DNA from 3 places in the Streptomyces sp. NPDC085866 genome. Region 2 is predicted to be linked to each of the others. Evidence: riboswitches for the same ligand, from Rfam matches in the RefSeq annotation. Region 2 holds a riboswitch; each other region holds the start of a gene.

Region 1 (2,257 bases), on a different contig from region 2:
GTACCCGCGTGCGCTCAGCTCGCCCACCGGCTTGCCGAGCAGCACCACCTGACTGCTCTGCTCGCCACCGGGCTTGAGCAGCACGGGGTTCATCAGCGCGGTCGGCTCGACCCGGCAGGCCTGGGCCTGCATGGCCTGCGCCCGCCCGATCTCGGCGCCCTCCCGGGTCACGAACGAGTTGAGGGACATGTTCTGCGCCTTGAAGGGCGCGACCTTGACGCCCTGGCGCACCAGCCACCGGCAGATCCCGGCCGTCACGACGCTCTTGCCGGCGTCGGAGGTGGTGCCGGCGACGAGCAGACCACCGTTCACTGCCCACGTCCCTTCACGAGTCGGCGCGCGGCGACCGTGACGCCGAGCGCGAGCAGGCCGACCCGGCGGGAGAGCCGTACGGCCCGGTCGATGTCGGTGACCCGGACGGCCCGCCCGGTGTCCCCGCCCAGTACGGGCCGGTGTTCGACGCGCCCGCCGTAGGAGAGCGTCCCGCCCAGCCGCACGCCGAGGGCGCCCGCGAACGAGGCCTCGACGGGCCCGGCGTTGGGACTCGGGTGCTTGCGGGCATCCGCCCGCCAGGCGCGCACGGCACCGCGGGGGTCCGGTCCGGCCGCGGCGGCGAGTACGGCGGTCAGCCGCGCCCCCGGCCAGCCGGCGACGTCGTCGAGCCGGGCGGAGGCCCAGCCGTAGCGCCGGAAGCGGGCCGACTTGTGCCCCACCATCGCGTCCAGGGTGTTGACGGCCCGGAACCCGAGCAGCCCCGGCACCCCGCCCACCGCACCCCACACCAGCGCACCCACCACGGCGTCGGAGGTGTTCTCGGCGACGGACTCCACGACCGCCCGGGCGATCCCGTCGGCGTCGAGGGCCTGCGGATCCCGCCCGCACAGATGCGGCAGCCGCGTCCGGGCCGCCTCGACGTCCCCGGCCTCCAACGCGCGCCCCACTGTCCGCGCCTCCCGGGCGAGCGAAGTACCCCCGACCACGGCCCAGGTGGCGGCGGCGGTCAGCGCGACGGAAGCCGCGGGGGAGCGGCGCACGGCCCGCTCGGCCACGGCCCCCAGCGCGACGGCACCGCCGGCGCACACGGCGGTGTGCAGCGCACCCCAGCCGCGGTGGTCGTGCCACAGCGCGCGTTCCACGGCGGCGGCCGCCCGCCCGAACGCGGCGACCGGATGCCCGCGGCGCGGATCGCCGAGGACCAGGTCGCCGACGATGCCGGCGGCGGCGCCGTACGCGTAGAAGCGATCGGCACCCATCGGCTCAGCCGGCCGTCGGGGCAGGCAAAACCCTGTTACTGAACCTCAATCGGCAGCCGCGCATGGCGATATGTCCTCACTCAGGGTGTCCGCGCCCTGGTTCGACGAGACCGGCGGTGAGAGTTCCTGGCTCCCGGGGGATTACTTCCCCGGTGACAGTGGCGGGACCGCGCCGGATTCGCACCGGCTTCCTCTCCTGCCGCCGTACATGGCCTGGGCAGTCCACCACGCGCCCGGAAGGGCCGTCAACTTGCCTTTGACCTGGGAAGCCGGACTGTGCTGAGGCCCACATCGCCGGCATGACGGGTGGCGCAGAGCGACCGGGGCGGGGTGAATTCCGGTCCCTCGGGCGGCATTCGGGGATCCCGCTCGTCCTCACGGACCGTGACCCCCTGCGGTAGCGCGTACGTCTCATACGGGATGCAACGGTCGTGGGAGGGGACACACGGTGGCGTACGTGGGCGAGATGCCGCTGGAGGTGGCGGGACGAAAGCCGCCGCTGGTCCTCGTGGCCCCGGGCCGGGATGTGCCGGCTTCTCTGCGACCCGGGCCGAGCACCTGATCGCCGACAGGGTGGGCACGTCGGCCGCGATCAGCACGGAGGCCGGTGTCGGACGGTGGCCCCGGTCGCAGGGGATGTCGGACATCTGCTCAGGTCCGCCGAGCCGCTCTCGGCCGTGGCGGACATGCGTCCGCCCTGTCGTTCCGACTGAATCGGTGCCGACAGGGCGGACAACGGGGACTTCGGCGTCAGGGCTTCGCCACGATCAGATAGATCCCGTACGCCACCGCAGCCGCACAAGCGGCGAAGCAGACGTACGCACCAGTCACGGCCAGCGCCGCGGACCCACCCTGCGCCGTGGCCTTCTCGCGGCGCGACAGGCCGTTGATGCCGAGGGTGAACAGGGCCACCAGGCCCACCGTGAACGCGAGGCTGACGCCGAAGACGGAGCCGAGGGCCGCCCAGTCGATCTTCATGGGGATGCTTCCTTCAGTTTCCGGGC
Region 2 (2,257 bases):
CCCTGGTTCACGGCGGCCACCGAGGCGTCCAGGGTCTTCAGGAACGGGACGATGCCGTTGGAGTGCCCGTTGGTGCCGCGGATCAGCGAACCGCGGCTGCGGATGCGGGAGTACGACAGACCGATGCCGCCGGCGTGCTTGGAGAGGCGGGCGACCTGGTGGTAGCGGTCGTAGATGGAGTCCAGCTCGTCCAGCGGGGAGTCGAGGAGGTAGCAGGACGACATCTGGGGGTGCCGTGTGCCGGAGTTGAAGAGCGTGGGGGAGGAGGGCAGGTAGTCGAGGCGGCTCATGAGCCCGTAGAGCGCGGCGACTTCGTCGACGGAACGGGTCGTGTCGTCCTCGGCGAGACCCGCGGCGACGCGCAGCATGAAGTGCTGGGGCGTCTCGATCACCTTGCGGGTGAGGGGGTGGCGCAGCAGGTAGCGGCTGTGCAGGGTGCGCAGGCCGAAGTAGCCGAAGCGGTCGTCGCCGTCCGCGTCGATCAGCGTGTCGAGACGCGCGGCGTGCAGTCGTACGAACTCCGCCGTGCGGTCGGCGACCAGGCCCTCGCGGTGGCCCACGGCGACGGACTCGGTGAAGGACGTCACGCCCTGCGAGGCGGCCTCGGCGCGGATCGAGATGGTCAGCAGCCGGGCGGCCAGCCGGGAGTAGGCGGGGTCGTCGGAGATGAGGCCGGCGGCCGCCTCCGTGGCCAGCTCGCGCAACTCCGCCTCGTCGGCCCGGGCGGACCGGCCCCGCAGTGCGGCCGCGGCGACCCGTCCGGGGTCGGCGTCGGGGAGGTCGACGGTCAGCTCGGTCAGGGTCCGCAGCAGCGCGGCACCGGGACCGTCGGTCTCCACCGGAGCTGCGGTCGCCTGGACGGCTGAAGCCGGGTCGGCTGGCGCGATGGTCACGTGGGGCTCTCCCTCGCTCGGCACAGGGCCTGGCGGAGGGCAGGGGGCAGCACGAGCGCGCACGGCGTCGCGTCCACCGACCCACTCCACGAGGCCCGGACGTCTGAAGACACCCGGACCGGACGGCCGGGCGCGCGCTGTCGGCAGGTCCTCGGACTGAACAGGCGTGCGGATGCACGCAAGTACACCGTTGCGGGACAGTTCCGGATTCGCGCCGGATTCCCCTGCGGCGACAGCGAGGATGAGCATACATCTAGTGCCGGGTTGTGGTGTCACCCCCAGATGTTGTGTCTGTTGCGTGTTGTGGCGGCTTCAGAGGGTCAACAGCGGGCCGCCGTGGTGCTTGTTGTCGGCGGCCCGCTGCGGGTGGATCGTGGTTGCTCGCGCCCCTTCGGGGCGCGTTTCAGTGCCCGGCGTCCGCCGTGGCCGGCGGAAGTTCCACCTGAACTCCCGCGTCGCCCGCGTCCGCCGTGTAGTCCTCGGGGCGGGTCTCGTCGAGGCCCTCAGGGGCCTTCAGGGCCTTCAGGGCGAAGGTCAGGACCACTGTGACGGCGACGTTCAGGACGAAGGCCGTGAGGCCGATGTAGCCGATCTCGCCGATGCCCGGGATCTCCTTGGCGGAGCCGCCGAAGTGCTTCTGGGTCGGCGAGGCCACCCCGTACGCGGCGGCCGTGCCGTAGACCATGCCGACCGCCCAGCCGGCGAGCAGTGCCCAGCGGTGCAACCAGCGGGTGAACAGGCCGCCGACCAGCGCCGGGAAGGTCTGCAGGATCCAGATGCCGCCCAGCAGCTGGAAGTTGATGGCGACCGTCTTGTCCATGGTGAGGACGAAGACCAGGGCGCCGACCTTGACCAGCAGCGACACGAGCTTGGAGACCTGGGCCTCCTGCTTCGGCGTGGCGTCCGGCCTGATGAAGTCCTTGTAGATGTTGCGGGTGAAGAGGTTCGCCGCCGCGATGGACATGATGGCCGCGGGCACGAGGGCGCCGATGCCGATCGCCGCGAAGGCCACACCCGCGAACCAGTCCGGGAACATGTCCTCGAACAGCTGCGGAATCGCCAACTGCCCGTTGGTGACGTTCACTCCGGCCGCGATCGCCATGAAGCCGAGCAGCGCGAGCAGACCCAGCATCAGCGAGTACAGCGGCAGGATCGTGGTGTTGCGCCGGATCACCTCACGGCTCCTGGACGAGAGCGTCGCGGTGATCGAGTGCGGGTACATGAACAGCGCGAGCGCCGAACCGAGCGCCAGCGTGGCATACGTCCACTGGCCCGCGGGGGCCGGTACGAGCCCGCCCGCGCCTGCCTTCGTGAACTTCTCGCCGGCCTTGGCGAAGATGTCGTCGAACCCGCCGAGCTTGATC
Region 3 (2,257 bases), on a different contig from region 2:
GACGGTCTTCCCCGTCGCCGCCCTCCTCATCATGGTCATCCTGGGGCTGCTGCTGCGCAGCGTGGTCGCCCCCTGGTACCTGATGGCCTCGGTGGGCCTCGGCTTCGGTGCCACCCTCGGCGCCACGGTATGGATCTTCCAGGAGGGGCAGGGACACTCCGGTCTGATGTTCATGCTCCCGGTGATCATGTATCTGTTCGTGGTCGCCATCGGCACCGACTACAACATCCTCATGATCGCCCGGCTCCGCGAGGAGGCCCGCGAGGGCCGCGAGCCCCGCGAGGCGGCCGGCATGGCGCTCCGGCACGCCGGGCCGACCGTGGCGGCGGCCGGCTTCATCCTGGCGGCGACCTTCGCCACGATGATGCTGGCGGGCAACGCGCTGCTGACGGAGATGGGTTTCGCGGTCTCCTTCGGTATCGCGGTCGCCGCCTTCGTGATGGCGATGTTCTTCACGCCGAGCCTCACCGCGCTGATCGGCCACGCGGCGTGGTGGCCGGGCCACGGGGACCAGGCGCGGGAAGCGGCGGTCGGCGCCGGATCTCCTGACGCCGGTTCGGTTCCCGGCCGGAACCGGGACACGGTCGCACCCGATCCGTCGGGCCGCCGCGGCTAGCAGCATCACGAGGACGGCGCAGGTCTGCCGGGCCGCACAGCCCGGCAGACCCGACCCGTCGTCAGCACAGCGGCCGAGGCGAGAGGAAGATCACGACGGACCACGCGGTCTTGGCCATGCACGCGCCACGCGGTACGGTCTGTCCGATATCGACGACGGCGAGACGGAAGCCGGTGGGAATCCGGCACGGTCGCGCCACTGTATGCGGAACACCCCTGGGTGTCCCGTGAGTCAGACCCGTGGCCGTCGTCATGTGCACCACCGAGATGGGACGCGAACTCCCAGAGGAGGTCCTGCCATGGCGCAGACCGTCGCCCAGCCGACAGCCACCACCCCCGCCGTTCCCGCCACGCTGCCGCTGAAGGCGATCGCTCCGTGGGCGGTCTTCTTCGGCATCCTCATGCTCGTCCTGCTGTACTTCGTCGGCGCCGAGCAGGGCGCCACCTCCGTGTTCAACGGCACGGACGTCCACGAGTGGGTGCATGACGCACGCCACCTGCTCGGCTTCCCCTGCCACTGACGCGAGGGACGCCGCTCGACCATGAACTCCGCAACCGTGAGAAACCTTCTCGTGCGAGGCATGCTCGCCGGCCTGGCCGCCGGCGTGCTCGCCCTCGTCGTCGCCTACCTCCTCGGTGAGCCGAACGTCGACAGCGCGATCAGCTTCGAGGACGCCCACTCCCACGAGCACGGGATGGAGGTCGTCTCCCGCTCCCTGCAGTCCACCCTGGGCCTCGCCACCGGTGTCCTCATCTACGGGGTCGCCTTCGGCGGGATCGCCGCGCTCGCCTTCTGCGTCGCGCTCGGCCGTGTCGGCCGCTTCAGCCCGCGGGCGACCGCGCTGCTGCTGTCCGGCTGCGCGCTGCTCGCCGTGTACGTCGTCCCGTTCCTGAAGTACCCGGCCAACCCGCCGTCGGTCGGCGAGCCCGACACCATCGGCAAGCGGACTACCCTGTACTTCCTGATGATGCTGCTCAGCGTGCTCCTGGCGGTCGCCGTCACCATCCTGGGCAAGCGCCTCGCACCCACCCTGGGCACCTGGTACGCGACCGTCGTCGCGGTCGCCGCCTTCGCCGTCGCGATCGGTCTGGCCTACGCCTTCCTCCCGGTCGTCAACGAGGTGCCGAAGGACTTCCCGGCCACCCTGCTGTGGCGGTTCCGCCTCTCCGCACTGGCCATCCAGGCCGTTCTGTGGGGCGGATTCGGCCTGCTCTTCGGCGAGTTGGCCGAGCGGCAACTGAATCCGAAGCCCGCGACCACTGCGTCCGGGCGGAGAGTTCCCGCCACGCACTGATCCCTTCAGGACACGAGAGGGCCCTTCGGAACCGTCCGGGGGCCCTCTCGCGTTCCCGGGACACCGGCGGAGGCGACGAGCGGAGGAGCCGAGTGGCCAGACAACGTCCCGAACCGCGCCACATCACTCTCGGCGGACGTGAGGCGATCGCCCTGACCATGGAGGAGTACGCCCAACTCATCGCCAGCCGACGCCAGATCGGCGGCCAGAGCGCGCGGGTACGGGTGCTCGCCCAACAGGTCAAGCGGACCGAGAGACTTCTCGACGAGCTGGAGGCCCTGGTCGGCGGCCCAACGGCCCTCTGCCGCACGCCGGATGAGGGCGCGGTCCGACGGGCGACGGCCGAC

What was found. A riboswitch is a leader RNA that binds a small molecule or an ion and turns the genes downstream of it on or off. The one in region 2 is predicted to bind cobalamin.
Region 1: another riboswitch for cobalamin. It lies ahead of ACIF83_RS22695 (cobalamin biosynthesis protein); the one in region 2 lies ahead of ACIF83_RS14340 (ribonucleoside-diphosphate reductase subunit alpha).
Region 3: another riboswitch for cobalamin. It lies ahead of ACIF83_RS19570 (CbtB-domain containing protein); the one in region 2 lies ahead of ACIF83_RS14340 (ribonucleoside-diphosphate reductase subunit alpha).

Annotation. Positions count from the first base shown of each region.
Region 1 is NZ_JBITSQ010000008.1:413,268-415,524, forward strand. It holds gene ACIF83_RS22690 (cobyric acid synthase) at 1-312, opposite strand, end outside; gene ACIF83_RS22695 (cobalamin biosynthesis protein) at 309-1,253, opposite strand; cobalamin riboswitch at 1,353-1,496, opposite strand; gene ACIF83_RS22700 (hypothetical protein) at 2,004-2,231, opposite strand.
Region 2 is NZ_JBITSQ010000005.1:285,521-287,777, forward strand. It holds gene ACIF83_RS14340 (ribonucleoside-diphosphate reductase subunit alpha) at 1-893, opposite strand, end outside; cobalamin riboswitch at 1,018-1,159, opposite strand; gene mctP (monocarboxylate uptake permease MctP) at 1,297-2,257, opposite strand, start outside.
Region 3 is NZ_JBITSQ010000007.1:235,955-238,211, reverse strand. It holds gene ACIF83_RS19575 (MMPL family transporter) at 1-616, shown strand, start outside; cobalamin riboswitch at 736-878, shown strand; gene ACIF83_RS19570 (CbtB-domain containing protein) at 915-1,136, shown strand; gene ACIF83_RS19565 (CbtA family protein) at 1,158-1,910, shown strand; gene ACIF83_RS19560 (hypothetical protein) at 2,003-2,257, shown strand, end outside.